2 regions of the Streptomyces olindensis genome follow, and region 2 is predicted to be linked to the other one. Evidence: predicted binding sites of a transcription regulator. Region 2 holds the regulator's gene; the other holds the start of a gene.

Region 1 (15,596 bases), on a different contig from region 2:
CGCTGCTCTACCCGGACACCTTCCCCAAGGCGCACGAGCCCGAGCACGTGTCCGCCGCCGCCCTGGCCCGGCTGGCCGCGGAGCGGCTGGCGGCCGGCGAGGAGCTGCCCGCGCCGCGACCGCTGTACCTGCGCCGCCCCGACGCCCAGGTCCCCAAGAACTACAAGGTGGTCACCCCCAAGTGACCGAGCCCGTGACCGATCCCGAGACGTGCGTACTGCGCGAGATGCGCTGGTGGGACATCGACCCCGTGCTGGAGCTGGAGCGGGACCTGTTCCCCGACGACGCCTGGTCGCGGGGCATGTTCTGGTCCGAGCTGGCCCATGCGCGCGGACCCGAGGCCAACCGGCGGTACGTGGTCGCCGAGGCCGGCTCCCGCATCGTCGGGTACGCCGGTCTGGTCTCCTCCGGCGAGCAGGCCGACGTGCAGACCATCGCCGTCGCCCGTGACCTGTGGGGCACCGGCCTCGGCGCGCGGCTGCTCGCCGAACTGCTGCGCGCGGCCACCGCCTTCGAGTGCGCCGAGGTGATGCTGGAGTGCCGCGTGGACAACGTGCGCGCGCAGAAGCTGTACGAGCGGTTCGGGTTCGAGCCCATCGGGGTCCGGCGGGGTTACTACCAGCCGGGCAACGTGGACGCCCTGGTGATGCGCCTGACCGCCCCCGAGAACTCCGTACAAGGAACCGAGATCCATGGCTGACGAACCCCTCGTTCTGGGGATTGAGACCTCCTGCGACGAGACCGGCGTCGGCATCGTCCGGGGCACCACCCTGCTGGCCGACGCCGTCGCCTCCAGCGTCGACGAGCACGCCCGCTTCGGCGGCGTCGTCCCCGAGGTCGCGAGCCGCGCCCACCTGGAGGCGATGGTCCCGACCATCGACCGCGCGCTGAAGGAGGCCGGGGTCAGCGCCCGTGACCTCGACGGCATCGCCGTCACGGCCGGCCCCGGACTCGCCGGCGCCCTGCTGGTCGGCGTCTCCGCCGCGAAGGCGTACGCGTACGCGCTGGGCAAGCCCCTCTACGGCGTGAACCACCTCGCCTCCCACATCTGCGTGGACCAGCTGGAGCACGGCCCGCTGCCCGAGCCGACCATGGCGCTGCTGGTCTCCGGCGGCCACTCCTCGCTGCTGCTGTCCTCGGACATCACCTCCGACGTCCGGCCGATGGGCGCCACCATCGACGACGCGGCCGGCGAGGCCTTCGACAAGATCGCCCGGGTGCTGAACCTCGGCTTCCCCGGCGGCCCGGTCATCGACCGGTACGCCAAGGAGGGCGACCCGAACGCGATCGCGTTCCCGCGCGGCCTGACCGGCCCGCGCGACCCGGCCTACGACTTCTCCTTCTCGGGGCTGAAGACGGCCGTGGCGCGCTGGATCGAGGCCAAGCGGGCGGCGGGGGAGGAGGTGCCGGTGCGGGACGTGTCGGCCTCCTTCCAGGAGGCGGTCGTGGACGTGCTGACCCGCAAGGCCGTCCGGGCCTGCAAGGACGAGGGCGTCGACCACCTGATGATCGGCGGCGGCGTGGCCGCCAACTCCCGGCTGCGCGCCCTGGCCCAGGAGCGCTGCGAGGCCGCCGGGATCCGGCTGCGCGTGCCGCGGCCCAAGCTGTGCACGGACAACGGCGCGATGGTCGCCGCGCTCGGCGCCGAGATGGTCGCGCGCAACCGCGCCGCGTCGGGCTGGGACCTGCCGGCGGACTCCTCGCTGCCGGTGACGGAGCCGCACGTGCCGGGCCACCGGCACGGCCACGACCATGTGCACGAGGTCAGCAAGGAGAACCTGTACTCGTGACGGTCGCGCTGATGTGGGAGGCGCGGGCGGTGCCCGGCCGGGGTGAGGACCTGCTGGCCTGGGCCCGGGCGCAGGAGCTGCCCCGTGCCCCCCTGCGCCGGGAGACCCTGCGCGCTCCCCAGGACCGGGTCCTCGTCATCACCTGGTGGGACGCCTCCTACGATGCCGAGCTGCCCGAACTGCCGGAGCCGGACGGGGAGTTGGTGGCCCGGGCTGTGCACCGGTGGCGGTTCGAGTCGGTGGGCTCCGGCTGACCCCCGCCGTCACCCCGCGTCCGTCACCTCGGTCTCGCAGCGCAGCCGCCGGTCCGTGCCGAGCACCCGGACCGGGCCCGTGAGGGTGAGGCGTGCCGTGTGGCGTACGTCCGCGCTGGACGCCCCCAGCCGCAGCTCCAGGGCGCCCGGTTCGACCACGCGCCGGCCCGAGCGGTCGGTGAAGGACGACAGGTCCGGGTGGAAGCGGAACGTCACCCGCACCGCCTCGCCCGGGGCCGCAGTCACCCGCCGGTAGCCGATCAGCCGTACGTCGGGGCGGGTCACCGACGCCACCGGGTCGTGCAGATACAGCTGCACGGCCTCCGCGCCCGGGCGCTCGCCCGTGTTGCGGACGGTCACCGAGACGTCGTACGTCCCGTCCGTGCCGATCTCCGCCGGCTCCTCGCCGCCCGTGCCGTCCTCCCAGGCGAACGTCGTGTACGAGCGGCCGTGGCCGAAGGGGTACAGCGGCGTCGGGTCGAGGTTGCTGACCTCGCCCGCGAGACCGAGGGGCGGCTGGAGGTACGTCCAGGGCTGGCCGCCGGGCTCCCGCGGCACGCTCACCGGGAGGCGGCCGGAGGGGTTCACGCGGCCCGACAGCACTCCCGCGACCGCCGGGCCGCCCTCCTCCCCGGGGAAGAAGGCCTGGACGACCGCGCCCAGCCGGCCGTGCCAGCGGCCGAGGGCGTACGGGCGGCCGGTCAGCAGCACCAGCACCACGGGGACGCCCGTCGCGACCAGCGCGTCCAGCAGTTCGCCCTGGACGCCCGGCAGGGCGAGGTCCGTCGCGTCGCAGCCCTCGCCCGAGGTGCCGCGGCCGAACAGGCCCGCCCGGTCGCCGAGGACCGCCACGCACACGTCCGCCTCGGCGGTACGGGCGATGGCCTCCTCGAAGCCCGCGGTGTCCGGGTCCGTCACGTCGCAGCCCTGTGCGAACGTCACCTTGGCGTCGGGCAGTTCGGTGCGCAGGGCGTCCAGGACGGTCGGGATCTCGATGCCCGTCGGAACCTCGGGGTGGTGGGTGAGGACGTGGGACGGGAAGGAGTAGCAGCCCAGCATGGCCAGGGCGTCGGCCGCCCTCGGGCCGACCACCGCGATCCGGGTGTCGGGGGCCAGCGGGAGCAGGCCGTCGGGGTTGTCGAGCAGGACCACCGACTCCTCGGCCAGGCGGCGGGCCAGGATCCGGTTGCCCGTGGAGTCCAGGTCGACCGAGGCGGCCGGCTCGGGGCTCCAGTCCTCGTCGAGCAGGCCCAGTTCGCACTTCTGGAGCAGCACGCGGCGGGCCGCCCGGTCCACGAGTTCCTCGGGGACCTGCCCCGTGCGGACGGCGTCCAGCAGCGGCGGGCCGTAGCACTTGACCGTGGGCAGTTCGACGTCGATGCCGGCCGCGAGCGCCGCGTGGGCCGCCTCGGCCGGGGTGCCGGCGACGCGGTGGAGGGTGTGCAGGAAGCCGATGCCGAAGTAGTCGGAGACGACCGTGCCGGTGAAGCCCCACTCCTCGCGCAGGAGCCGGGTGAGCAGCTCGGGGTCGGCGGAGGCCGGGACGCCGTCCGTCTCGGTGTACGCGGCCATCACCGAGCGGGGCCCGGCCTCGCGCAGCGCCATCTCGAACGGCGGCAGCGTGACGTCCGCGAACTCGCGGATGCCGGCCCGTACCGGGGCGAGGTTGCGGGCTCCGGCCGAGGAGGCGTACCCGGCGAAGTGCTTGAGCGTGGCGACGATCCCGGCCGACTCCAGGCCCCGCACATAGGCCGTGGCGATCGTGCCGACCAGGTACGGGTCCTCGCCGATGGTCTCCTCCACCCGGCCCCAGCGCGGATCGCGCACGACGTCCAGGACCGGCGCGAGGCCCTGGTGGACGCCGACCGCGCGCAGGTCGTTCCCGATGCGCCGGGCCATCTCCTCGACCAGCGGCGGGTCCCAGGTCGCGCCCCAGGCCAGCGGCACCGGGTAGGCCGTGGCCCGCCAGGCGGTGAAGCCGGCCAGGCACTCCTCGTGCGCGATCGCCGGGATGCCGAAGCGGCCGGCCGCGGTGATACGGCGCTGGGCGCGGGCCAGGGCCTGCGCGCCGAGCGCCGGGTCGATGGGGGCGGTACCGAAGGAGCGCGTGAGCTGTCCCAGGCCGTGGGTGATCAGCTCGTCCCAGTCGTGCTCGACGGTCATGTCGTGCTGGTGCGGAGCGACTCCGCCGCCGTCCGCCGAGGCGCCCACCCACACGCCGTACAGCTGGGCGGTCTTCTCCTCCAGGGTCATCCGGGAGAGCAGGTCGTCGACGCGGGCGGCGGCGGGCAGGGCGGGGTCACGCCAGGGCGCGGTGGTCATGAAGCTCCTGTCGGGTGGACGGACGGCCCTCTCACGAACGGTGCTGACGAGCGCGTGAACCGTGCTGACGACCGCTTCCCGCACCCGCTTCTACGAATGTTTCGATATACACGTCGAATGTTCCGGGAACTTATGGGGCCACGAGGACTTCGTCAAGGGGGCCCGCAGGGATACGATCGCCGCCATGACATCCCCGGAGCCCGTTGAAAGCCGGACGCAAACCCGGACGCAGGGGCGCACCGCGCAGACCGCGACGCTCGCCGAGATCGCCCGTGAGGCCGGCGTGTCCGCGCCGACTGTTTCGAAGGTCCTCAACGGCCGGGCCGACGTCGCCCCGGCCACCCGGGCCCGCGTCGAGGAACTGCTGCGCGCCCACGGCTACCGGCGGCGCCGCGCGGAGGCGACCCGCTCGCCGCTGATCGACCTGGTCTTCCACGAGCTGGAGAGCGCCTGGGCGCTGGAGGTCATCCGGGGTGTGGAGAACGTGGCCCGGGACGCCGGGCTGAGCGTCGTGCTGTCGGAGAGCGCCGGGCGTCTCGTCCCCGGGCGGACCTGGGCCGACCAGGTCGCCGCGCGCCGGCCGCACGGCGTGGTCCTGGTCCTCTCCGGGCTCGACGAGGCCCAGCGCGCGCTGCTGACCAGCCGCTCCATCCCGTTCGTGGTGATGGACCCGGCCGGCGACCCGGGGGCGGACGTGCCGTCGATCGGCGCGACCAACTGGCAGGGCGGTCTCGCGGCCACCCGGCACCTCGTCGAGCTGGGGCACCGCAGGATCGGCGCGATCAGCGGGCCCTCGCAGATGATGTGCAGCCGCGCCCGGATCGACGGCTACCGGGCCGCGCTGGAGACGGCCGGGCTGCCGGTGGACCCGGCGCTGATCGCGGGCGGCGACTTCCACCACGAGGCCGGCTACCGGCTGGGCCTGGAGCTGCTGCGCCGCCCGGACCGGCCCACCGCCGTCTTCGCCGGCAACGACCTCCAGGCGCTCGGGCTGTACGAGGCCGCGCGCGAGCTGGGGCTGCGCGTCCCCGAGGACCTGAGCGTGGTCGGCTTCGACGACCTGCCCGTGGCCCCGCTGGTCGGCCCGCCGCTGACGACCGTACGGCAGCCGCTGACGGAGATGGCCGAGGCGGCTGCCCGGCTGGTGCTGGACCTCGGGCGGGACGAGCACGCCCCCGCGGCGACCCGGGTGGAACTGGCGACGAGCCTGGTGGTGCGCAGCAGCACGGCGGCCCCCGCGTGAAAGGCCAGTTGTTGTATTGACGGGTGGTACGGACGCCTCCACACTGCACCGAAGCCAGTCGGTTACACCACCGAAACTTTCGGGGGCGCCGTGATGGGATCACCGAGACCGGGCTTGCTCGCCACCCTGCCGGCCGGCGTCGTGACGGCCGGCTCGCCGCTCAGAGGCCGGGAAGTCTGAGAATTTCCGAAGAAAATCGGCCGCGGGGCCCTGCTCGTAATAATTCGGACTTATGTTCCTGCCCGTGACGGGACTCGACGGGAACGGGGACGGGGGCAGGGGCAGGGAGGCGGGCCGGCGGTCGAGAGCGCTGAGGACCGCAGGCCTGGCCCTGGCGGGTGCGCTGGTGCTGGGCCTCGGGGCGGCGGGCTGGGCCTACTGGCACCTCAACGACAACATCACCGGCGTCGACATCGACAACGCGCTGGGCGACAACCGCCCGCCGAGGCCGGTGAGCACGCCGTCGCCCTCGGCCGCGGCGCTGCCCGGCGGCGCCCTCAACATCCTGGTGCTGGGCTCGGACTCGCGCAGCGGCAGGGAGAACCAGCGGCTCGGCGGCGGCGACAGTGCCGGTGCCCGCTCGGACACGGCGATGGTCGTCCACCTCGACGCCGGGCGGTCCAGCGCGACGGTGGTGAGCATCCCGCGCGACACCCTGGTCACCCGCCCGTCCTGCCCGCGCCCGTCCGGCGGGTCGACGGCGGTCGCCCACGGCTCCATGTTCAACAGCGCGTACGCGGTGGGCGGTCCGGTCTGCGCGGTGAAGACGGTCGAGTCCATGACGAACGTCCGCATGGACCACTACCTGGAGATCGACTTCTCCGGCTTCGCGAAGCTGGTCGACGCGCTCGGCGGCGTCACCGTCACCACGGAGGAGGACATCGCCGACGAGGACAGCCATCTGCGTCTGAAGGCGGGCACCCACCACCTGGACGGCACCCAGGCCCTCGCCCTGGCCCGCACCCGCCACGGCATAGGCGACGGCAGCGACCTCGGCCGCATAGGGCTCCAGCAGACACTGGTCAAGGCGCTGCTGGAGCAGATCGCCGCCCAGGACCTGCTCACCGACCCGGCGAAGCTGTACCGGGTCGCGGACGCGGTGACCGCCGGCCTCACCACCGACACCGGCCTGGACTCCCTGAGCGAGCTGACCCGGTTCGGGCAGAGCCTGCAGGGGCTGTCGGCGAGCCGGGTGACGACGGTGACGATGCCGGTGATGCGGGCGCCGTCGGACCCCAACCGGGTGGTGGCGGAGCAGCCGGAGGCCCGGAAACTGTGGGAGTCGCTGCGCTGACCTGCGCAGCCGCCCGCCGGAAAAAATATCCGGGGAAAATCCGGCGAGCGTGTCGATCCGGAGGCCGCCCGATCGACGCAGGGGTGAGAGCGGACAGAAGCCCGCTCCGAAGACCCGAGGAGTCACCATGCCGCGCTTTCTCACCCTGATCCGCGTCGACGAGAAGAACGCCCCCGCCGAGGGCCCGAGCCCCGAACTCCAGGAGCGCATGGGCAAGCTGCTGGAGGAGATCACCAAGGCCGGGGTCATGCTCGACACGGCCGGGCTCACGCCGACCTCGGACGGCACCCGGGTGACCTGGGAGGGCGGGCAGCTGTCCGTCACCGACGGGCCGTTCACCGAGACCAAGGAGGTCATCGGCGGCTATTCGATCAGCCAGTGCAAGGACAAGGCCGAGGCGATCGAGTGGACCAAGCGGTTCCTGTCCGTGCACGAGGACTACTGGACGATCACCGCTGAGGTCCGGCAGATCGCCGAGGGCTGACCGGTCGTCCTTGGCGGGGCGCCGCCACGGGTGTCTGATGGTGGGCTGTGACCCCGCAGCCCACCGCCGGACCCGGCGCCTCCCGGACCACGCGAACCACCCCGACCACCCAGAGCACCCGGACCACCCGGACCATCGAGACCGTCTTCCGGATGGAGTCGCCCAGGATCATCGCCGGCGTCACCCGGGTCGTCCGGGACGTCGGCATCGCCGAGGAACTCGCGCAGGACGCCCTCGTCGCGGCGCTGGAGCAGTGGCCCCGGGACGGGGTGCCCGACAACCCCGGCGCCTGGCTCATGGCCACCGCCCGCAACCGTGCCGTCGACCTGGTCCGCCGCCGCGAGAACTACGCCCGCAAGCTGGCGGAGATCGGCCGGACCCTGCCGGAGACGGCCCCGCCGCAGGAGCCCGCCGACCCGGACGACATCGACGACGACCTGCTGCGCCTGGTCTTCACCGCCTGCCACCCGGTGCTGTCCACGGAGGCCCGCACCGCCCTCACCCTGCGCCTGCTGGGCGGCCTGACCACGGCCGAGATCGCCCGCGCCTTCCTCGTCCCGGAGGCGACGGTGGCGCAGCGCATCGTGCGCGCCAAACGCACCCTGGCGACCCGCGACATCGCCTTCGAGGTGCCCTACGGCCCCGACCGCGAGACGCGCCTCGGCTCGGTCCTCGACGTCATCTACCTCATCTTCAACGAGGGTTATGCCGCAACGGCCGGCGACGACTGGCTCCGCCCGGGCCTGTGCGAGGACGCCCTGCGGCTGGCCCGGGTGCTCTCGGGCCTGATGCCGAAGGAGCCCGAGGTGCACGGCCTCACCGCGCTCCTGGAGCTCCAGGCGTCCCGCACGGCCGCCCGCACCGGCCCCTCGGGCGAACCGGTCCTCCTCAAGGACCAGAACCGCTCCCGCTGGAACCGCATGCTCATCGCCCGCGGCATCACCGCACTGGGCCGGGCCGAGGCCACCGCCTCCGGCGCGCCGGGCCCGTACACCCTCCAGGCCGCCATCGCCGCCTGCCACGCGCACGCCCACACCTACGAGGAGACCGACTGGTCCCGCATCGCCACCCTCTACGGCCTCCTGGCGGCCCGCTCCCCGTCCCCGGTCGTGGAACTGAACCGCGCGGTCGCCGTCTCCATGTCCGAGGGCCCGGGCCCGGCCCTGACGATCGTCGACGCCCTGACGGACGACCCCGCCCTGACGGACTACCACCTGCTCCCCAGCGTGCGCGGCGACCTCCTCGCCCGCCTCGGCCGCACGGCAGAGGCCCGCGCGGAGTTCGAACGGGCGGCGTCGCTGACGAGGAACGAGAGGGAGCGGGAACTGCTGCTGCGGCGGGCGGCGGAACAGCCCTGAACGGTCAGGCCGGGTGCCCGATCAGCATCGTCGGTGCTCCCGACAGCCGGGTCAGGAACACCGTCGCCGCGTTCGGGCCCTGGGGCTTGACCTTCCTGCGGAGTTCCTCCGGCTCGACCGCCGAGCCCCGCTTCTTCACCGTCAGGGTGCCGACCTCCCGCTCCCGCAGCAGGGCCTTCAGCTTCTTGACGTTGAAGGGGAGGTGGTCGGTGATCTCGTAGGCCGTGGCGTACGGCGTCGGGCGCAGCGCGTCGGCCGTGACGTACGCGATCGTCGCGTCGAGCAGGCCGCCGTCGACCCGGTCGGCGACCTCGGCGACCAGGTGGGCGCGGATGACGGCGCCGTCGGGCTCGTAGAGGTAGCGGCCGGGCGGGCGGACCGGGGGATCGGGCAGGGCGCGGGAGAGCAGGCTGCGGGGGCCGGGCAGCAGGGTGGCGCGTACCGCGCCCGGGTCGGTGCCGAACCACAGCACCGCCTCCTTCACGTCCCCGCCGTCGGAGATCCACTCGGCCTCGGCGTCCTCGGGGACCGCCTCGTGCGGGATGCCCGGGGCGATCTTCAGCGCGGCGTGCGGGGCTCGCCGGGCGGCCGCCACCGCCCAGGACAGCGGGGGCGAGTAGGCCTCGGGGTCGAAGATGCGGCCCCGGCCGCCGCGCCGGGCCGGGTCGACGAAGACGGCGTCGTAGCCGGCCGTGTCCACCTCCGTGACGTCCGCCTCCCGCACCTCGATCAGGTCCGCGAGCCCCAGCGCGTCGGCGTTCGCCCGGGCCGCCGCGGCCGTCAGCGGGTCCCGGTCCACGGCGAGCACCCGGATCCCGGCCCGGGCCAGCGCGATCGCGTCCCCGCCGATGCCGCAGCACAGGTCGGCGACCGAGGTCACGCCGGAGTCGGCCATGCGCCGGGCCCGGTAGGCCGCCACGCTCGCCCGGGTCGACTGCTCCACCCCGTTCGGCGTGAAGAACATCCGCCCCGCGTCCCCGGCCCCGAACTTCACCGCAGCCCGCTGCCGAAGCCGTGCCTGGCCGAGCGCCGCCGACACCAGCTCCGCGGGGTGCTCCCGGCGCAGCCGGGTCGCGACGGCCAGCTCCCGCGCCGGGTCGGTGTCGCGCACCTCGTCGAGGAGGGCGCGGCCTTCTGGGGTGAGGAGGAGGGCGAGGTCGTTCACCGGTTCATTGTCGGCCACGGCGGCGCGGGGGAGGCGTGTGGGCCAGTCGGTGGATGGTGGGCCGCCGGCCGCGGTGTCGGGTCGGGTTCGCCGGGCCCGGCTGCGAGGATCCGGCACCATGCGAGCAGTCGTACGAAATGACAAAAGCCGGGCATCCGGCCGGGTGCGGGCCGGCCTCGCCGTGCTGGCCCTCGCCGCCATCGCCTCGGGCTGCGCGCAGGGCGGCAGCGACCAGGTCACCCCGGCCGGCGGACAGCAGCCCCTCGACGCGCCCCCGGCCCGCGCGCTCGACTCGTACGCCTCCAAACTGGGCGCCGCGCACGCCGCCCGGGTCGCCGCCGCACACCGCTGGGGGCTGCGGAACACCCCGCTGACCGCTCCGCGACCCCCAGAGAGCAAGCCCGGGATCAGGACCCGCGAGGGCTTCGAGGTGGCGGGCCACCGGGAGTCGGACCTCCCGCCCGTGTTCACCAGGATCCCCACCCGGGACAAGGTCGTCTTCCTCACCATCGACGACGGCGCCGAGAAGGACCGGGCGTTCCTGCGGATGATGAGCGACCTGGACGTCCCGTACACCGCGTTCCTCAGCGGCTACCTGGTGAAGGACAACCCCCGCTACTTCAAGAGGATGCAGGCCAGAGGCGTGGTCCTGAACAACCACACCCTGCACCACCCCTACCTGCCGGGGCTGTCCTACCGTGCGCAGAAGCGCGAGATCTGCGGCATGCAGCGCTACATGGAGAAGCGGTTCGGCAAGCGCCCCCGCCTCTTCCGCCCGCCCTACGGCAGCTACAACCGGGCGACCCTGCGCGCCGCCAAGTCCTGCGGCATCGCGTACGTCCCGCTCTGGAACGAGGAGGTCTTCGCCGACCGCTGGGAGTACCGCGAGGCGGACCGGGAGCTGCGCCCGGGCGACATCGTCCTCACCCACTTCCGGGGCCCCGGCCAGTGGAAGGGCACGATGCCGGACATGGTCCGCCGCTTCCTGAACAAGGTCACGGCCGAGGGATACGCGGTGGGACGGCTGGAGGACTACCTGTGAGGCGGCGACCGGCCGCCGCCCTGTGCGCGGGCGTCATCCTGCTGGCCGGCTGCGCCGGCGCGGCGGACCGGCGCCCGGGCACCGCCGACGGCCGGGCCCAGGACTCGCGCCCCGCGGTGAGCCACCCCCTCCCGCCCGTCGTGGACCACGTCCCCACCCGCGACCCGGTCGTCTTCCTCACCTACGACGACGGCGCCGAACGCGACCCCCGCTTCGTCGGCCTCGTCCGCGAACGGCGGCTCCCGGTCAGCATGTTCCTCACGGACAGCGTCGTCGGACCCGGCTACGGCCACTTCGCCCGGCTGCGCGCGGTCGGCGCGTCCATCCAGAACCACACCCTCGACCACCCCGCCCTGCGCGGCCTGCCCTACGCCGGCCAGCGCGCCGAGATCTGCGGCCAGCAGCACAAGCTCCACTCCCGCTTCGGCATCCGCCCCCGCCTCTTCCGCCCGCCCTACGGCACCTACGACCGGGCGACCCTGCGCGCCGCCGCCGACTGCGGCATCACGGCGGTCGTGCTCTGGCGGGTGTCCCTGGGCGCCGACGGCGACCTGTCCTACCGGCGGGGCGGGCCCGGACTGCGCCCCGGCGACATCGTCTCCGTCCCGTCGGGCGACGCGTCCGCGACCCTGACGGAACGGACGCTGCGGTTGCTGCGGGAGATCGAGGGGAAGGGCCTGCGGGTGGGGCGGCTGGAGGACTACCTGTAGACGGGCCCGCGGCCCCCGCGTGGCGAACTCACCTGGCCGACGCGCCGCGGGCAATTAGCAGTCCGCTTGACCGAGTGCTAATCACGGTCATAGTCTCGGCTCTGGCACTCGACGAAGGAGAGTGCCAACACAGCGACGGGCAGGTCCGGCACCCGCGACGACGGATCCACCTGGTCGCCACCTCAGACAGTTAACCCCGTGAGATCTCCGAAGGGGGAGGTCGGATCGTGACGACCGCCAGCAAGGTTGCCATCAAGCCGCTCGAGGACCGCATCGTGGTCCAGCCGCTGGACGCCGAGCAGACCACGGCCTCGGGCCTGGTCATTCCGGACACCGCCAAGGAGAAGCCCCAGGAGGGCGTCGTCCTGGCCGTGGGCCCGGGCCGCATCGAGGACGGCAAGCGCGTCGAGCTCGACGTCAAGGTCGGTGACGTCGTGCTCTACAGCAAGTACGGCGGCACCGAGGTGAAGTACAACAACGAGGAGTACCTCGTCCTCTCGGCCCGCGACGTCCTCGCGATCGTCGAGAAGTAATTCACCCCAGCACATTGCTTTGAGCTGCGCCCCTGGCCCCCCGCGACACATAGAAGCCGGGCGCCCGGGGCGCAGTGCCTTTAACCCAGATTCCGGAAGAGGGCTCACGCTCCCATGGCGAAGATCCTGAAGTTCGACGAGGACGCCCGTCGCGCCCTCGAGCGCGGCGTCAACAAGCTTGCCGACACGGTCAAGGTGACGATCGGCCCCAAGGGCCGCAACGTCGTCATCGACAAGAAGTTCGGCGCCCCCACCATCACCAACGACGGTGTGACCATCGCCCGCGAGGTCGAGGTCGAGGACCCGTACGAGAACCTCGGTGCCCAGCTGGTCAAGGAGGTGGCGACCAAGACCAACGACATCGCGGGTGACGGTACGACCACCGCGACCGTGCTCGCCCAGGCGCTCGTGCGCGAGGGCCTGAAGAACGTCGCCGCCGGTGCCTCCCCGGCCGCCCTGAAGAAGGGCATCGACGCCGCCGTCGCCGCGGTCTCCGAGGACCTGCTCGCCTCGGCCCGCCCGATCGACGAGAAGTCCGACATCGCCGCCGTCGCCGCGCTGTCCGCCCAGGACCAGCAGGTCGGCGAGCTCATCGCCGAGGCGATGGACAAGGTCGGCAAGGACGGTGTCATCACCGTCGAGGAGTCCAACACCTTCGGTCTGGAGCTGGACTTCACCGAGGGCATGGCCTTCGACAAGGGCTACCTGTCGCCGTACTTCGTGACGGACCAGGAGCGCATGGAAGCCGTCCTGGACGACCCCTACATCCTCATCACGCAGGGCAAGATCTCCGCCATCGCGGACCTCCTGCCGCTGCTGGAGAAGGTCATCCAGGCCAACGCCTCCAAGCCGCTGCTGATCATCGCCGAGGACGTCGAGGGCGAGGCGCTCTCCACCCTCGTCGTCAACAAGATCCGCGGCACGTTCAACGCCGTCGCCGTGAAGGCCCCCGGCTTCGGCGACCGCCGCAAGGCGATGCTGCAGGACATGGCCGTCCTCACGGGCGCCACGGTCGTCTCCGAGGAGGTCGGCCTCAAGCTCGACCAGGTCGGCCTGGACGTCCTCGGCTCCGCCCGCCGCGTCACCGTCACCAAGGACGACACCACGATCGTCGACGGCGCCGGCAAGAAGGACGACGTGCAGGGCCGCGTCGCCCAGATCAAGGCCGAGATCGAGACCACGGACTCCGACTGGGACCGCGAGAAGCTCCAGGAGCGCCTCGCGAAGCTGGCCGGCGGCGTGTGCGTCATCCGTGTGGGTGCCGCCACCGAGGTCGAGCTGAAGGAGCGCAAGCACCGTCTGGAGGACGCCATCTCCGCGACCCGCGCCGCGGTCGAGGAGGGCATCGTCTCCGGTGGTGGCTCCGCGCTCGTCCACGCCGTCAAGGTCCTCGAGGGCAACCTCGACAAGACCGGCGACGAGGCCACCGGTGTCGCGGTCGTCCGCCGCGCCGCCGTCGAGCCGCTGCGCTGGATCGCCGAGAACGCCGGCCTGGAGGGCTACGTCATCGTCTCCAAGGTGGCCGAGCTCGACAAGGGCAACGGCTACAACGCCGCCACCGGCGAGTACGGCGACCTGATCAAGGCCGGCGTCATCGACCCGGTCAAGGTCACCCGCTCCGCCCTGGAGAACGCCGCCTCCATCGCCTCCCTCCTCCTCACGACCGAGACCCTGGTCGTCGAGAAGAAGGAAGAGGAGGAGCCGGCCGCCGCGGGCCACGGCCACGGCCACGCCCACTGAGGCACCGACCTCTGCCGGAAGCCCCCGTCCCGCCTCGCGCGGAACGGGGGCTTCCCGTGTGTGCGGCTGTGTGGGGCGGGGTGTGCGGCCGCTGTCACAGCTCCAGCGGGTCCAGCGCCCCGAGCTGCTGCATCAGCCCCAGCCGGTCGTACTGCCACCAGCCCTCGGCGATCTTCCCGTCCGGCGTGCAGCGGTGGACGGTCGTCCCGGTCATGGTGACGTCCTTCCCGGTCGGCGGGATCCCGAGGAAGTCGCCCCTGTGGTGGCCCCGCCAGGTCCACCGGGTGCACACCCGGTCACCCTGCGCCACCTGGTCGTCGATCGTGAACGAGAAGTCGAACCCGCCCCGCCAGACCTCCAGCTCGCGCCGCACCGCGTCCAGCCCGATGACGTCCTGCACATTGGCGGGGTCGTGGTCGTGGTAGTCCTCGATGAACACGTCGTTGAACGGGGGCGCGTCGCCCTGCCCGGGCGCCAGCTCGAAGAACCTGCGCGCGGTGGCCGCGTTGAGCTGCTCGTCCCGCACCACGTCCAGATCGGTGAAGGTGGGCTCCTCGTCGCAGAGCGCCACCATCTCCTGGAAGATCCGGTCGGTCTCCGGCAGCCCGGAGTTCCGCATCGCCTCCTCGTACGACGGGAACTCCACGATCTCCACGATGTGCGAGGCGTCGGCCCGGTCCTTCGCCACCACACTGTGCGTCGCGGTCCGCTTCCCCTTGGTCTGCTCGACCCACCGGTCCATCAGCCGGTTCATCTCGTCGAGCCGGCTGGTCCTGCATTCGATGAGCTGTACGAAGGTCATGGCCTCGCCTCCGGCCCCCCTGGGTCCGGCTGAACAGCACCATTGTCGCAACGAGACCCCTTCGTCGCCTCTTGGCTTGGCATCATGACGGCATGCTGTGGTGGGGGAAGCGGTCGGAACGGTCGGTGGCCGCGGGGCGGGACGTCGGGGTGGCCGTCACAGGCGACCACAACCGCCTCCTCTTCACCCGGCAGGTGCGCTCGGCGTACTGGGAGCAGGTCCGCAGGATCGCCCCCGCCGAACTGGTCGGCCGCGAGCGGGAACTCGCCGAGCTGAGGGCCTTCTGCACCGCCGACTCCGGCCCGGCGTACGCCTGGTGGCGCGCGGAGGCGTGGGCGGGCAAGACGGCGCTGCTGTCGTGGTTCGCGCTGAACCCGCCCCAGGGCCTCAGGATCGTGCCCTTCTTCGTCACGGCCCGCCTGGGAGCCCAGAACGACGTCGTGGCCTACGTCGACGTCGTCCTGGAACAGCTCGCCGAACTCGCCGGCGAGGACCTGCCCGCGCATCTGACCGAGGCGACCGGCGAAGCCCACCTCCTGTACCTGTACGGGGCGGCCGCCCGTGTCTGCGCCGAACGCGGCGAGCGCCTGGTCCTCCTGCTCGACGGCCTGGACGAGGACCGCGGCGTCACGACCGGCCCCGAAGCCCACAGCATCGCGAGCCTGCTGCCCGCCCGCCCGGAGTCCGGCATGCGCGTCCTGGTGGCGGGCCGGCTGAACCCGCCGCCGCCGGTCGACGTGCCGGAGGACCACCCCCTGCACGACCCCGCGATCGTCCGCGTGCTCGCCCCCTCCCCGTACGCCCAGACGATCCGCGCCGAGGCGGAACGCGAACTGAAGCGCCTGATCGAGGACGGCGG
Region 2 (15,596 bases):
GGTCGGGCACGTCACCGCCGTGGACGGCCGCGTCGACAAGATCATCGAGAACCTGCCTGTGGTGCAGCCGACGTACATGGCGGCCGTGCCGCGCATCTTCGAGAAGGTGTACAACGGCGTCGCCGCGAAGGCCCGGGCCGGCGGCGGGGCCAAGTACAAGATCTTCCAGTGGGCGGCCGAGGTCGCCCGCGAGTACGCCAAGGTCGCGCAGGACAACTTCCGGCGCACCGGGACCGCGTCCGTGCCGTTCGGGCTCGGCGCCAAGCACAAGGTCGCCGACGCGCTGGTGTACGCCAAGATCCGGGAGGCCTTCGGAGGGAACCTGCGGGCGTGCGTCTCGGGCTCGGCCGCCCTCGCACCCGAGATCGGGTACTTCTTCTCCGGCGCCGGCATCCACATCCTGGAGGGCTACGGCCTGACCGAGTCCTCGGCCGCGTCCTTCGTGAACCCGGGCGAGGCCTACCGCACCGGCACGGTCGGCAAGCCGCTGCCCGGCACGGAGGTGCGGATCGCGGACGACGGGGAGATCCTGCTGCGCGGCCCGGGGATCATGGAGGGCTACCACAAGCTGCCCGAGAAGACCGCCGAGGTGCTGGAGCCGGACGGGTGGTTCCACACCGGGGACATCGGCGAGCTGTCGCCCGACGGGTACCTGCGGATCACCGACCGCAAGAAGGACCTCATCAAGACGTCCGGCGGCAAGTACATCGCGCCGGCGGAGGTCGAGGGGCAGTTCAAGGCGGTGTGCCCGTACGTGTCGAACATCCTGGTGCATGGGGCGGACCGGAACTTCTGCACGGCGCTGATCGCGCTGGACGAGGTCGCCATCACGGAGTGGGCCAAGGAGAACGGGCTCGCAGGTAAGTCGTACGCGGAGATCGTCGCTGCGCCGCAGACCGTCGAGATGGTCGACGGGTACGTGAAGCAGCTCAACCAGGGGCTGCAGCGGTGGCAGACGATCAAGAAGTTCCGGCTGCTGCCGCGTGATCTCGACGTCGAGCACGGCGAGATCACGCCGAGCCTGAAGCTGAAGCGGCCCGTGGTGGAGCGGGAGTACAAGCATCTGATCGAGGAGATGTACGAGGGCTCTCGCGAGGCGTAGGGGGTGGCGGGGGACTGCCGGAGGCCGCGGGTCCGTCGTGGCTTGCCGCGCAGTTCCCCGCGCCCCTAGGTGACTTCCCCCGCTCGGCGTTTCAGCTCCTGGATCTCCGCCGTGAGGCGTTCCACCTCCCTGCCCTTGCGGTAGAGGTCCAGGAAGACGCTGACCTTCGCCCTGAGGACCCAGGGGTCGAAGGGCTTGGTCACGTAGTCCGCGGCGCCGGTCGCGTAGCCGCGGAAGGCGTAGCCCGAGTCGTCGCCGGCGCCGGTCAGGAAGATGATCGGGACGTCCCGGGTCTGGTCCAGGCGCTTGATGTGCGCGGCCGTCTCGAAGCCGTCCATGCCGGGCATCCGGACGTCGAGCAGGACCAGGGCGATCGGCTGCCGCAGCAGGACCTTCAGCGCCTCCTCGCCGGAACGGGCGCGCACCAGCGGCTCGTTGAGGGAGGCGAGGACGGCCTCCAGGGCGGTCAGGTTGTCCTCCATGTCGTCGACCAGGAGGATCCCGGCGCGTCGGTGGTCCGTGCCCGCGCCGCTCATGCCTCTTCTTCCGTGCCCTCGGGGTCCAGCAGCTCGCACACGACCGTCAGCAGCCCGTCGATGTCCACCGGCTTGGGCACATAGTCGTTGGCGCCCCGGGCGATGGACTTCTCCCGGTCGCCGGGCATCGCCTTGGCGGTGAGCGCCACGATCGGCAGGTCGGCCCAGCGGGGTGTGCGGCGGATGGCGGAGATGGTCTCGTAGCCGTCCATCTCCGGCATCATGATGTCCATCAGCACCAGTTCGACGTCCCCGCTGCGCTCCAGCGTCTCGATGCCCTCGCGGCCGTTCTCCGCGTAGAGCACGGTCATGCCGACCCGGCCCAGGACGTGGGTGAGGGCGAACACGTTGCGGATGTCGTCGTCCACGATCAGCACCCGCCGCCCGGGCAGGATCCGCCCCGGCCTGCCGGACGTCCACGCCTCCAGCCTCCGCGGTGACGGCCAGGCGTCGTCCGTGTCGAGGGCGGCCGGGAGCGGGCCGGTGGCCGGCTGGAGGGGCAGCAGCGGGTCGGCGCGGTCCTCGACCGGGGCGGGTGCCGTGTGGCCGGGGCTGACGACGGGGACGTAGAGCGTGAAGGTGGAGCCTTTTCCGGGCTCGCTCTCGGCGATGATCCGGCCGCCGAGCAGGCCCGCGATCTCCCGGCTGATGGACAGGCCCAGGCCGGTGCCGCCGTACTTGCGGTTGGTGGTGCCGTCGGCCTGCTGGAACGCCTCGAAGATCACCGCGAGTTTCTCCGGCGCGATGCCGATGCCCGTGTCGGACACCGAGAACGCGATGACGTCATCGGTGTCCCTGACGTAGCGGTGCTCGGCGTCCTGCACCCGGTCCACCCGCAGCTCGACCTTGCCCGCCGCGGTGAACTTGATCGCGTTGGAGAGCAGGTTGCGCAGGATCTGCTGGAGGCGCTGCTCGTCCGAGTACATCTCGCGCGGTACGTCCTCGCCGACCGCCACCTCGAAGGCCAGCCCCCGGTCGAGGGTGAGCGGGCGGAAGGTGGCGTGGACGTAGTCGAGCAGCTTGATCAGGGGGAGTCGCTTGGGGCGTACGTCCATCCGGCCGGCCTCGATCTTCGACAGGTCCAGGATGTCGTTGATCAGCTGGAGGAGGTCCGAGCCCGAGCGGTGGATCGTCGTCGCGAACTGCACCTCCTGGTCGGAGAGGTGGCCGTCGGGGTTGTCGGAGAGCAGCCGGGCCAGGATCAGCAGGGAGTTCAGCGGCGTGCGCAGCTCGTGCGACATGTTCGCCAGGAACTCCGACTTGTACTGCGAGGACGTGGCCAGCAGGGCGGCCTTCTCCTCCAGTTCGGCGTTGGAGCGCTGCAACTCGCCCTGCTGCTTCTGTAGTTCGTCCGAGCGCTCCTGGAGCTGCATGGCCAGGCGCTGGGACTCGCCGAGCAGGGACTCCGTGCGGGAGTTGGCGATGATCGTGTTGATGGCGACGCCGATGGTGTTGACGAACTGGTCGAAGAACGCCAGGTGCACATCGGAGAAGCGGGAGAAGGAGGCCAGCTCGATCACGCCGAGGAGCTTGTCCTCGAAGAGGATCGGGATGATGACGATCGTCGTCGGCGCCGCCTCGCCCAGACCGCTGTTGATCTTGATGTAGTCCGGCGGGGCGCCCTCCACCAGGATCCGCTTCTTCTCCCGGGCCGCCTGCGCGACCAGGCCGTGCACCGGCAGGGCGCCGGTCTCCACGGTCGCGTCCTGGGCGGCGCCGTAGCCGGCGATGAAGGCCAGGCCCTTGGTGGGCACGGTCGCGCCGGCCTCCTCCGGGTCGGCCAGGTAGAACGCGCCGTACTGGGCGTTCACCAGCGGGGTCAGCTCGCGCAGTATCAGGTCGGCGACCTCCATCAGGTCGCGGTGGCCCTGCATCAGGGCGGCGAGCCGGGCCAGGTTGGACTCCAGCCAGTCCTTGGCGCGGGTCGTCTCGCGCAGGTTGGCCACCATCAGGTTGATGTTGTCCTTCAGCTCGGCGACCTCGCCCTGCGTCTCCACCGTGATCGAGCGGGACATGTCGCCCTGGGCGACCGCGGAGGCGACCTCGGCGATCGCGCGGACCTGGGTGGTGAGGTTGGACGCGAGTTCGTTGACGTTCGTCGTCAGGCGTTTCCAGGTGCCGTAGACGCCCTCGACCCGGGCCTGGCCGCCGAGCCGGCCCTCGGAGCCGACCTCGCGGGCCACGCGGGTGACCTCCGAGGAGAAGGAGGACAGCGTGTCGACCATCGTGTTGATGGTGGTCTTCAGCTCCAGGATCTCCCCGCGGGCGTCCACGTCGATCTTCCGGGACAGGTCGCCCTGGGCCACGGCCGTCGCGACCTGGGCGATGTTCCGCACCTGGGAGGTCAGGTTGTCGGCCATGTAGTTGACGTTGTCCGTCAGGTCCCGCCAGACCCCGGAGACGCCCAGCACCTGGGCCCGGCCGCCGAGCCGCCCGTCGGTGCCGACCTCGCGGGCCACGCGGGTCACCTCGTCGGCGAACGCGCGCAGTTGCTCCACCATCGTGTTGACGGTGTCCTTCAGTTCGAGGATCTCGCCCCGGGCGTCGACCGTGATCTTCTTCGACAGGTCGCCGTTGGCCACGGCCGTCGTCACCTGGGCGATGTTGCGGACCTGAGAGGTCAGGTTCAGCGCCATGAAGTTGACGTTGTCGGTGAGGTCCTTCCAGACGCCGGAGACGCCCCGGACCTGGGCCTGCCCGCCGAGGTTGCCCTCGGTGCCGACCTCGCGGGCGACGCGGGTCACCTCGTCGGCGAAGGCGGAGAGCTGGTCCACCATCGTGTTGATCGTCGACTTCAGCTCCAGGATCTCGCCCTTGGCCTCCACCGTGATCTTCTTGCCGAGGTCTCCCTGGGCGACGGCGGTGGAGACGAGCGCGATGTTCCGCACCTGGGAGGTGAGGTTGTCCGCCATGAAGTTGACGTTGTCGGTGAGGTCCTTCCAGACGCCGGAGACGCCCCGGACCTGCGCCCGGCCGCCGAGGTTGCCCTCGGTGCCGACCTCGCGGGCGACGCGGGTGACCTCGTCGGCGAAGGCGGAGAGCTGGTCCACCATCGTGTTGATCGTGGACTTGAGTTCGAGGATCTCGCCCTGCGCGTCCACCGTGATCTTCTGGGACAGGTCGCCGTTGGCCACGGCCGTCGTCACCTGGGCGATGTTGCGGACCTGAGACGTCAGGTTCGACGCCATGAAGTTGACGTTGTCGGTGAGGTCCTTCCACACCCCGGACACGCCCCGGACCTGCGCCCGGCCGCCCAACTGCCCCTCGGTGCCGACCTCGCGGGCCACGCGGGTGACCTCGTCGGCGAAGGCCGAGAGCTGGTCGACCATCGTGTTCACGGTCAGCTTCAGTTCCAGCAGCTCACCCGTCGCCTCGACCGTGACCGTGCGGGTCAGGTCGCCGCGGGCCACCGCCGTCGTCACCGCCGCGATGTCCCGCACCTGGGCCGTCAGCCGGGACGCCATCGTGTTGACGGCCTCCGTCACGTCCCGCCAACTGCCCGACAGGCCCTGCACCTTGGCCCGGCCGCCGAGCCGCCCCTCGGTGCCGACCTCGCGCGCGACCCGCGTCACCTCGCCCGTGAACAGGGACAGCTGGTCCACCATCTTGTTCACGGCCCGGCCCAGCCGGCGCAGATCACCCCGTAACTGCCGGGTCCCGTCGTGCAGATCGACCCGCTGGGTCAGATCGCCGCCGGCCACCGCGTCCAGCACGCGCGTGGCGTTCGCCGCCGGGGCGACCAGGGCGTCGAGCAGCTGGTTGACGTCGTCGACGCGGGACGTCCACAAACCCTGCCCCGGGCTCGCCGAGAGCCGCTCGTCGAGGCGGCCGTGCCGCACCAGCTCGCGTTTGACGCGGCGCACCTCGGTGGTGAAGTGGACGCTGCGGTCCATGATCTGGTTGAAGACGGCGTTGAGTTCGGCCACCATCCCGTGGCCGGTTTCCGGCACCTTGGTGAAATCACCGTCGCGTGCGGCTGTCATGGCCGCGAGCAGCGGACGCAGATCGGATGCACGAATCTGACCGTCTTCGTACCGGTCTTCGACCACAGGAGTAGCACTGTTCTCACTCATGGCGGCCCACTTCGGTAACTCGGCGCTTATGGGCGTGGCCAGTCTGTCACTCTGTCGGCATCGACTGTGGCGTATTCGTACGAACTGCCCGGGGAGCTGTCCATGGGGGCCATTCCGACGCAACGGGAGACCGCTTCCCGTGCCTCAGAGGCGCCTGCACACGCTGGGGAGACGCCCGTGCCCGCTCAAGAAGGGCCCCTCGCCGGGCCCGTCGCCGAGGGGTCCGCACCGGCCTGTGCGGCGCCCCTGCCCGCTGCCGAGGCGCACGCGCAGGGGTGCGCGCGGGCGCACGCGACCCTGTCCGGCAGTTCCGTCGCGCCGGGCGCCGCGCGCGCCCTGGTGCGCGCGGCGCTCGCCGAGTGGACCGACCTCGGTCTGCCGGGCGCCGAGCACCTCACCGACCGCCTCGCCGACGACGCCACGCTCGTCGTCAGCGAACTCGTCACCAACGCGGTCGTGCACGCCGGCACCGACGTCGAGATGGAGTGCCGGCTGGAGGGCGGTGACGACCGGGCCACGGCAGCGCTGGTCGTCGAGGTCTCCGACCACCACCCCTCCCGCGCCCCGCGCGGCGGCGAGCCGGAGACACCGCACGACACCCCCGAGTACGGGCGCGGCCTGCGACTCGTCGGCGCGCTCTCCGAGGCGTGGGGGATCACGTACCGCACGGGGCGGAAGACCGTGTGGGCGCGGCTGCCCGCCGCCGGATGCGCGGCGGGGGAGCAGATCGAGGCGTACGCCGGGGAGCACGCGCTGGCGCGCGGGTTGCGCGTGGCGGAGATCCTGGCGCCGGAGCCCCGGTACGGCCGGGATGGCGGAGAGGACGCGCGTGGCCGGGCCGACGCCGAGGACTCGCGGGGGCCGCGGGGCTTCCGCGACGAGTACGACTACTCCTGGGACAATCCTGACACTTCCGACAGTGACCCCCGTGACTCCCACGGTGTGCGCGACTCCCGGGACCACCACGGTCTGCGCGACTGGCGGGGCTGGAACGACCTGCGGGACTGGCGGGACCGCCACGAGGGCCGCGACGGGCCGGACGGCCGCGACGGCGCCTGGCTGGGCCGCGGTGCCCTCTCCTTCCTCGCCGAGGCCTCCGACCTGCTCGCCGGGCAGCTCGACGAGGACCTGGTCGCCGCCCTCGCCGGGCAGCTGATCGTGCCCCGGCTGGCCGACTGGTGCGCGGTCTGGCTGGAGGACGAGGCCACCGGCGGCGGCTGGGGCGGCGGGCCCGGAGCGGGCGGGCCCCGGCTGGCCCGGGTCTGGCACGGCAGCGAGAACCACATCGAGGAACTGCGCCGCGCCCTGGAGAAGGACCCGCCGCCCCCGTCCGACCCGTTACGGACCGGCCCCGTCGACTACCCCTGGCCCGGCGAGGCGCTCGGCGACGCGCCCGGCGAACCGGGCCAGGCACTGGCGTACCGGCTGGTCGCGGGGGGCCGTCCGCTCGGCACCCTCGTCATCGGACGGTCCGGGACCGCCGGCTTCCCCGACGAGATCACCGGCCTCGTCGAGGACCTGAGCCGCCGCGTCGCGCTCGCCATCGGCGCCGCCCGCCAGTACGCCCGGCAGGCCACCATCAGCGCCGTGCTCCAGCGCGGACTGCTGCCCGGGGCCGTGGCCGAGATCCCCGGGGTGCGCAGCGCGCTCGTCTACGAGCCGTACGACAAGGGCGGGCCCAGCGGCGACTTCTACGACCTGTTCCCGGCCGGCGACGGCCGCTGGTGCTTCGCCGTCGGCGACGTCCAGGGCAAAGGGCCCGAGGCCGCCGTCGTCATCGGGCTGGCCCGGCCCTGGCTGCGGCTGCTGGCCCGCGAGGGCTACCGCGTGGCCGACGTCCTCGACCGCCTCAACCAGCTCCTCCTCGACGACGCCACGGAGGCCGCGGACGCGGCGGCCCGGGCACTGGTCGCCGCGGGCGCGCGACCGACCCCGCCCGGCGACGGCCCCCAGACGCGCTTCCTGTCCCTGCTCTACGGCGAACTGGTCCCCTTCGACGGCGGTGTCCGCTGCACCGTCGCCTCCGCCGGGCACCCGCTGCCCCTGCTGCTCGGGGCGGGCGGCGAGGTCCACTCGTGCGCCCAGCCGCAGACCCTCCTGGGGGTCGTCGAGGACGCCACGTACAGCAGCGAGACCTTCGAGCTGCGCTCCGGCGACACGCTGCTGTGCGTCACGGACGGCGTGACCGAGCGCCGCTCGGGCTCCCGCCAGTTCGACGACGGGGACGGGCTCGCGGCGGCGCTCGCCGGGTGCGCCGGTCTCGACGCGGAGCTGATAGCCGAAAGGATCAAGCGGCTGGTGCACGAGTTCGGGGCGCGGCCCCCGGCGGACGATCTCGCCCTGCTGGTGCTCCAGGCGGAGTGACCGCTGCTCCCGGCGGAGCCACGGCGCGGGTGCTGGACAATGGAAGGCATGCCTTCCGCACTTCCCGACGGCGAGCCCGTCCCCGACGACGGCACGCTGCCCGCGTCCGCGCTCACCGGGGCCGCCGACCGCCCGCTCGGGTTCTACCTGCACGTTCCGTACTGCGCGACCCGCTGCGGCTACTGCGACTTCAACACGTACACGGCGACCGAGCTGCGCGGCACCGGCGGGGTCCTCGCCTCCCGGGACAACTACGCCGAGACGCTCGTCGACGAGATCCGCCTGGCCCGCAAGGTCCTGGGGGACGACCCGCGTCCCGTCCGCACGGTGTTCGTGGGCGGCGGTACGCCGACGCTGCTGGACGCCGGTGATCTCGTACGGATGCTGAAGGCCGTCCGGGACGAGTTCGGGCTGGCGGCGGACGCCGAGGTCACGACGGAGGCGAACCCGGAGTCCGTCGACCCGGCCTATCTGGCGGCCCTGCGCGAGGGCGGCTTCAACCGGATCTCCTTCGGGATGCAGAGCGCGCGGCAGCACGTGCTGAAGGTGCTCGACCGGACGCACACGCCCGGGCGGCCGGAGGCCTGCGTCGCGGAGGCCCGGGCCGCCGGGTTCGAGCACGTGAACCTCGACCTGATCTACGGCACGCCGGGGGAGTCCGACGAGGACTGGCGGGCGTCGCTGGACGCGGTGCTGGGGGCCGGGCCGGACCACGTCAGCGCGTACGCCCTGATCGTCGAGGAGGGCACGCAGCTGGCGCGGCGGATCCGCCGGGGCGAGGTGCCGATGACCGACGACGACGTCCACGCCGACCGGTACCTGATCGCCGACGAGGTGCTCTCGGGCGCGGGCTTCGAGTGGTACGAGGTGTCGAACTGGGCGACCTCGCAGGCCGGGCGGTGTCTGCACAACGAGCTGTACTGGCGGGGGGCCGACTGGTGGGGGGCCGGGCCCGGTGCGCACAGCCATGTGGGCGGGGTGCGGTGGTGGAACGTGAAGCATCCCGGGGCGTATGCGGCGGCGCTGGCGGCCGGTCGGTCGCCCGGGGCCGGGCGTGAGGTGCTCTCGGAGGAGGACCGGCGGGTCGAGCGGATCCTGCTGGAGCTGCGGCTGAGGGAGGGGGTGCCGTTGTCGCTGTTGCGGGAGGAGGGGTTGGCCGCCTCGCGCAGGGCGCTGTCGGACGGGCTTCTGGATGCCGGGCCGTATGCGGAGGGGCGGGCTGTGCTGACGCTGCGGGGCAGGTTGCTGGCTGACGGTGTGGTGCGCGATCTGGTGGACTGAGGTGCTGCGGCGTCGGTGCTGGGGCCGGGTGGGTCCGCAGCCCGGCGGAGCGGGGTGCCGCTTCTTTGGGACGGGTGCCGTCCTTAGCGGCACGATTGCCCGCAGCCAAGCGGGGACGCGGGCCGCAGCCAAGCGCAGCTAAGGCGCCGTCACGAAGTCGATCAGTTCTTCCACCCGGCCCAGCAGCTCCGGCTCCAGGTCCTTGTACGAGTGGACCCCCGACAGGATCCGCTGCCAGGCCGCGCCCGTGTTCTCCGGCCAGCCCAGGGCCCGGCACACGCCCGTCTTCCAGTCCTGGCCGCGCGGGACCCGGGGCCAGGCGTCGATGCCGAGGGACGACGGTTTCACCGCCTCCCAGATGTCGATGTACGGGTGGCCCACCACCAGCGCGTGGTCGCTCGTCACCGACTGGGCGATGCGCCACTCCTTCGAGCCGGGTACGAGGTGGTCCACCAGGACGCCCAGCCGTGCGTCCGGCCCGGGGGCGAAGTCGGAGACGATCGACGGGAGGTCGTCCACGCCCTCCAGGTACTCCACCACCACGCCCTCGATGCGCAGGTCGTCGCCCCACACCTTCTCGACGAGCTCGGCGTCGTGCCGGCCCTCGACGTAGATGCGGCCGGCGCGGGCCACGCGCGCGCGTGCGCCGGGGACCGCCACCGAACCGGAGGCCGTGCGGGTGGGGCGTGCCGGGGCGCCCGAGGAGGGGCGGACCAGCGTCACCACCTTGCCCTCCAGGAGGAAGCCGCGCGGCTCCAGCGGGAACACGCGGTGCTTGCCGAAGCGGTCCTCCAGCGTCACCGTGCCCGCCTCGCAGCGGATGACCGCCCCGCAGAAGCCGCTGCCGGGCTCCTCCACCACCAGGCCCGGTTCCGCCGGGACCTCGGGGACCGGCTGGGGCTTCTTCCACGGCGGGGTCAGGTCCGGAGAGTACTGGCGCATTCGGATGACGATAGGAGAACCGGGCGGGTGGTCACGGAGACACGCCGAAACGGGTCGCCAGCGCGTCCCGCTGGGCCCGGACGAACGCCGCGTCCACCACCGCTCCGTGACCGGGCACGTACAGCGCGTCCTCGCCGCCCAGCGCGAGCAGCCGGTCCAGCGCGGCCGGCCAGTGCGACGGCACCGCGTCCGGGCCCGCCTGGGGCTCGCCCGACTCCTCGACCAGGTCGCCGCAGAACACCACCTCCGGATCACCCGGCACCAGCACCGCCAGGTCGTGCGCGGTGTGCCCCGGCCCCACGTTCGCCAGCAGCACCTGGCAGCCGCCGCCCAGGTCCAGGGTCCACTCGCCGGACACCAGGTGGCGGGGCGGAACCAGCAGGTCCGCCGACTCCTGGGCGACCGTCTCCGCCAGCCCGTTGCGCACCGCGTCCGCGCGCAGCTCCTCGCGGTCCCGCAGGCGCGAGAGCACCGCGTCCACGCCCACCGCGCCGAAGACCTCCGCCCCCGTGAACGCCGAGGCCCCGAAGACGTGGTCGAAGTGGGGATGGGTCAGCGCGAGATGTGTCACACGGTGCCCGGTGAGCGACTGCGCCTGCTCGCGCAACCGCGCGCCCTCGGCCGGGCTCGACCCGGCGTCGATCACCAGGACCGCGTCCTCGCCGGCGACCAGCCCCGCCGTGCAGTCCCACACCGGCAGCCGGCACCGCCCCACCCCGGAGGCCACGCGCTCCCAGCCGAGCTCTTCCCAAGTCACCGTCATACGGCGACGCTAGCCGTGACCCCGGCCCGGGGCACGACGCCGTGCGACCAGCCTTGCCGGGGGTGTACCCCACCGCCGTACACTGGGCCGGGGAATGCTGGCACTCGCACGCGCAGAGTGCCAGGCCGCGAACGGCAGGCAACGGGCGGACGACTTCTGGAGGTGTGCGCGATGCTCAGTGAACGCAGGCTTCAGGTGCTGCGCGCCATCGTCCAGGACTACGTCGGCACCGAGGAGCCGGTCGGCTCCAAGGCCCTCACCGAGCGGCACAACCTCGGCGTCTCCCCGGCGACCGTCCGCAACGACATGGCGGCCCTGGAGGACGAGGGATACATCGCCCAGCCGCACACCAGTGCCGGGCGCATCCCCACCGACAAGGGCTACCGCCTGTTCGTGGACAAGCTCGCCGGCGTCAAGCCCATGACCGCGCCCGAGCGGCGCGCGATCCAGAACTTCCTGGAGGGCGCCGTCGACCTCGACGACGTCGTGGCGCGCACGGTACGGCTGCTCGCGCAGCTCACGCGCCAGGTCGCCGTCGTGCAGTACCCGTCGCTGACCCGGTCCACCGTGCGGCACGTGGAGCTGCTCTCCCTGGCGCCCGCGCGCGTGATGCTCGTGCTGATCACGGACACCGGGCGGGTCGAGCAGCGGGTGGTCGACTGCCCGGCGCCCTTCGGCGAGGCCTCGCTCGCGGATCTGCGCGCGCGCCTCAACAGCCGGGTGGCGAACCGCCGTTTCGCGGATGTGCCGAGTCTGGTGGAGGATCTCCCGGAGGCGTTCGAGCACGAGGACCGGGGTACGGTCTCCACGGTGCTCTCCACACTCCTGGAGACGCTCGTCGAGGAGAACGAGGAGCGGCTGATGATCGGCGGCACCGCCAATCTGACCCGCTTCGGTCATGACTTCCCCCTCACGATCCGGCCCGTGCTGGAGGCGCTGGAGGAGCAGGTCGTGCTCCTCAAGCTGCTCGGCGAGGCGAAGGATCCGGGCGTGACCGTCCGTATCGGTCACGAGAACGCCCACGAAGGACTCAACTCCACGTCCGTCGTGTCGGTCGGCTACGGTTCGGGCGGCGAGGCAGTCGCCAAGCTCGGCGTGGTCGGACCGACCCGCATGGACTACCCGGGAACGATGGGAGCGGTACGCGCAGTGGCACGGTACGTCGGACAGATCCTGGCGGAGTCGTAGTGGCCACGGACTACTACGCCGTACTCGGCGTGCGCCGCGACGCGTCGCAGGAAGAGATCAAGAAGGCCTTCCGGCGGCTCGCGCGCGAGCTGCACCCGGACGTCAACCCCGATCCGAAGACCCAGGAGCGGTTCAAGGAGATCAACGCCGCTTACGAGGTGCTGTCGGACCCGCAGAAGAAGCAGGTCTACGACCTCGGCGGCGACCCGCTCTCGCAGGCCCAGGGCGGCGGCGCGGGCGGCTTCGGAGCCGGTGGCTTCGGGAACTTCTCCGACATCATGGACGCGTTCTTCGGCACGGCGTCGCAGCGCGGTCCGCGCTCGCGCACCCGCCGCGGCCAGGACGCGATGATCCGTATCGAGGTGGAGCTCGACGAGGCGGCCTTCGGCACGACGAAGGACATCCAGGTCGACACGGCGGTCGTCTGCAACACCTGCAACGGCGAGGGCGCGGCCCCCGGCACGTCCGCGCAGACGTGCGACATGTGCCGCGGCCGCGGTGAGGTGTCGCAGGTCACCCGGTCCTTCCTCGGCCAGGTCATGACGTCCCGGCCGTGCCCGCAGTGCCAGGGCTTCGGCACGGTGGTCCCGACTCCGTGCCCGGAGTGCGCGGGCGACGGGCGGGTCCGCTCCCGCCGCACGCTCACGGTCAAGATCCCGGCCGGTGTCGACAACGGCACGCGGATCCAGCTGGCCGGCGAGGGCGAGGTCGGGCCCGGCGGCGGTCCGGCCGGTGACCTCTACGTCGAGATCCACGAGCTGCCGCACCCCATGTTCCAGCGGCGCGGCGACGACCTGCACTGCACGGTGACGATCCCCATGACGGCGGCGTCCCTCGGCACGAAGGTGCCGCTGGAGACGCTGGACGGCATGGAGGAGGTCGACATCCGCCCGGGCACCCAGTCCGGCCAGTCGATCCCGCTGCACGGCCGCGGTGTCACCCACCTGCGCGGCGGCGGGCGCGGCGACCTCATCGTCCACGTCGAGGTCCAGACCCCGACCAAGCTCGACCCCGAACAGGAACGCCTCCTGCGCGAGCTGGCGAAACTGCGCGGCGAGGAGCGCCCCCAGGGGCAGTTCCAGCCTGGGCAGCAAGGGCTATTCTCGCGGCTGAAGGACGCTTTCAACGGGCGCTGACGGGAACTTGCCGGGTGGTGGTGGAGGGCGCGTTCCTCTGGTCTATGCCACACGGCAGGCCGGTTTCGGAGTTGTTCGGAGGACGTGACAACATGCGGTCATGTCCTCCGCTCTGACCGATCTCTTCCCCTTCCCGATCGTGCAGGCCCCCATGGCGGGCGGCGTCTCCGTGCCGCAGCTCGCCGCCGCCGTGTGCGAGGCGGGCGGGCTCGGGTTCCTCGCCGCCGGCTACAAGACCGCCGACGGGATGTACGAGGAGATCAAGCAGCTGAGGAGCCTCACCGGCAGGCCCTTCGGCGTCAACCTCTTCATGCCGCAGCCGGAGTACGCCGACCCGGCCGCCGTCGACGTCTACGCCCACCAGCTGGCCGGCGAGGCCACCTGGTACGAGGCCGAACTCGGCGACCCCGACAGCGGCCGCGACGACGGCTACGAGACCAAGCTCGCGGTGCTCCGCGACAACCCCGTGCCCGTCGTGTCGTTCCACTTCGGCGCGCCGAGCCGCGAGGTCGTCGACGCCCTGCACCGCGTCGGCACCTTCGTCCTGGTCACCGCCACCACCCCCGACGAGGCCCGGGCCGTCGAGCGGGCGGGCGCGGACGCGGTCATCGCGCAGGGCATCGAGGCCGGCGGCCACCAGGGCACCCACCGGGACGTCCCCGAGACGGACGGTTCCGGCATCGGCCTGCTGTCGCTGGTCGCCCAGATCAGGGAGGCCGTCAACATCCCGATCGTCGCCGCCGGCGGCATCATGCGCGGCGGCCAGATCGCCGCGGTGCTCGCCGCGGGCGCCGCCGCGGCCCAGCTCGGCACGGCCTTCCTCGCCACACCCGAGTCGGGCGCCAACGCCCTGCACAAGCAGGCGCTGACCAACCCCCTGTTCGTCCGCACGGAGTTGACCCGGGCCTTCTCCGGACGGCCCGCGCGCGGCCTAGTCAACCGGTTCCTGCGCGAGCACGGCCCGTACGCGCCCGCCGCCTACCCCGAGATCCACCACCTCACCTCGCCGCTGCGCAAGGCCGCCGCCAAGGCCGGTGACGCGCAGGGCATGGCGCTGTGGGCCGGACAGGGGCACCGGATGGCGCGGGAGCTGCCCGCCGGGCAGCTGGTGGAGGTGCTGGCCGCTGAACTCGCCGCCGCCAGGACAGCGTTGTCGGGCGGAGGCGTCCGATGACCGCGCCGGTGTTCGTGGTCGACCACTTCGACGCGGGCCGCGGCGGCCGGTACGTCCTCGACGGGCCGGAAGGGCGGCACGCCGTCTCCGTCAAACGGCTGCGCCCCGGCGAGGACGTCGTCCTCACGGACGGGGCCGGACGCTGGGCGGACTGCGTGGTGCTCGACACCGAGGGCAAGGACCGGCTGATCGTCCAGCTGGACTCGGTGAGCGAGGAGCCGCCGGAGCAGCCGCGGCTGACCGTCGTGCAGGCGCTGCCCAAGGGCGACCGGGGGGAGCTGGCCGTCGAGACGATGACCGAGGTCGGCGTCGACGCGATCGTGCCCTGGGCGGCGGCGCGCTGCATCACGCAGTGGAAGGGCGACCGCGGGGCCAAGGCGCTGGGCAAGTGGCGGGCCACGGCCCGGGAGGCCGGCAAGCAGTCGCGCCGGGTGCGGTTCCCCGACGTCGCGGAGGCCGCTACGACCAAGCAGGTCGCGGCGCTGCTGGCGGGCGCGGAGTTCGCCGCGGTGCTGCACGAGAGCGGGGACGCGCCGCTGGCGACGGCCGAACTCCCGTCGTCCGGTGAGATCGTGCTGGTCGTGGGGCCCGAAGGGGGCGTGGCGCCGGAGGAGTTGGCGCTGTTCGAGGAGGCGGGGGCCGGGGCGTACCGCCTCGGGCGCAGTGTGCTGCGCACATCGACCGCCGGGACCGCGGCCGCGGCCGTGCTCCTGGCTCGTACCGGCCGCTGGTCCTGACCCCCTGGAGGAACCGTGGAACTCGCCCAAGTACGTCTGCTCGTCACCGACTTCGCCGCGTGTTACCGCTTCTACGGCGACGTCCTCGGCCTCAAGCCCCAGTCGGGGGCGGCCGAGGGGCCGTACGAGAAGTTCAGCCCCGCGGTCGGTTCCGCGGGGATCGCGCTGCAGGACCGGTCGATGATGGCCGAGGTGCTCGACGAGGTGGGGGACGCGGCGACCGGCCACCGGTCCCTCGTGGTGCTGCGGGTGGACGCGCTGGACGCGTACTGCGAGGAGATCACCCTGCGCGGCGCCACG

What was found. Region 2 encodes HrcA, which represses chaperone genes, less so after heat shock. Its sites were predicted from a motif close to TTNGCACTCNGNNNNNCNGAGTGCNAA; they were not measured.
Region 1: the regulator HrcA is predicted to act here: its motif matches at 11,717-11,743, upstream of groES (co-chaperone GroES).

What each region holds. Positions count from the first base shown of each region.
Region 1 is NZ_JBEYZD010000002.1:212,770-228,365, reverse strand. Features, by position in the region: gene tsaB (tRNA (adenosine(37)-N6)-threonylcarbamoyltransferase complex dimerization subunit type 1 TsaB) at 1-185, shown strand, start outside; gene rimI (ribosomal protein S18-alanine N-acetyltransferase) at 227-700, shown strand; gene tsaD (tRNA (adenosine(37)-N6)-threonylcarbamoyltransferase complex transferase subunit TsaD) at 693-1,790, shown strand; gene ABZ948_RS02095 (hypothetical protein) at 1,787-2,044, shown strand; gene ABZ948_RS02090 (beta-xylosidase/alpha-l-arabinosidase) at 2,054-4,366, opposite strand; gene ABZ948_RS02085 (LacI family DNA-binding transcriptional regulator) at 4,551-5,609, shown strand; gene ABZ948_RS02080 (LCP family protein) at 5,842-6,903, shown strand; gene ABZ948_RS02075 (YciI family protein) at 7,031-7,387, shown strand; gene ABZ948_RS02070 (RNA polymerase sigma factor) at 7,435-8,745, shown strand; gene ABZ948_RS02065 (THUMP-like domain-containing protein) at 8,750-9,910, opposite strand; gene ABZ948_RS02060 (polysaccharide deacetylase family protein) at 10,029-10,952, shown strand; gene ABZ948_RS02055 (polysaccharide deacetylase family protein) at 10,949-11,662, shown strand; gene groES (co-chaperone GroES) at 11,887-12,195, shown strand; gene groL (chaperonin GroEL) at 12,310-13,935, shown strand; gene ABZ948_RS02040 (ester cyclase) at 14,030-14,737, opposite strand; gene ABZ948_RS02035 (hypothetical protein) at 14,830-15,596, shown strand, end outside.
Region 2 is NZ_JBEYZD010000019.1:106,697-122,292, reverse strand. Features, by position in the region: gene ABZ948_RS15055 (AMP-dependent synthetase/ligase) at 1-1,102, shown strand, start outside; gene ABZ948_RS15050 (response regulator) at 1,168-1,638, opposite strand; gene ABZ948_RS15045 (HAMP domain-containing protein) at 1,635-5,621, opposite strand; gene ABZ948_RS15040 (SpoIIE family protein phosphatase) at 5,814-8,075, shown strand; gene hemW (radical SAM family heme chaperone HemW) at 8,124-9,356, shown strand; gene ABZ948_RS15030 (DUF3097 domain-containing protein) at 9,495-10,298, opposite strand; gene ABZ948_RS15025 (MBL fold metallo-hydrolase) at 10,330-11,061, opposite strand; gene hrcA (heat-inducible transcriptional repressor HrcA) at 11,233-12,249, shown strand; gene dnaJ (molecular chaperone DnaJ) at 12,249-13,385, shown strand; gene ABZ948_RS15010 (nitronate monooxygenase) at 13,486-14,559, shown strand; gene ABZ948_RS15005 (16S rRNA (uracil(1498)-N(3))-methyltransferase) at 14,556-15,296, shown strand; gene ABZ948_RS15000 (VOC family protein) at 15,312-15,596, shown strand, end outside.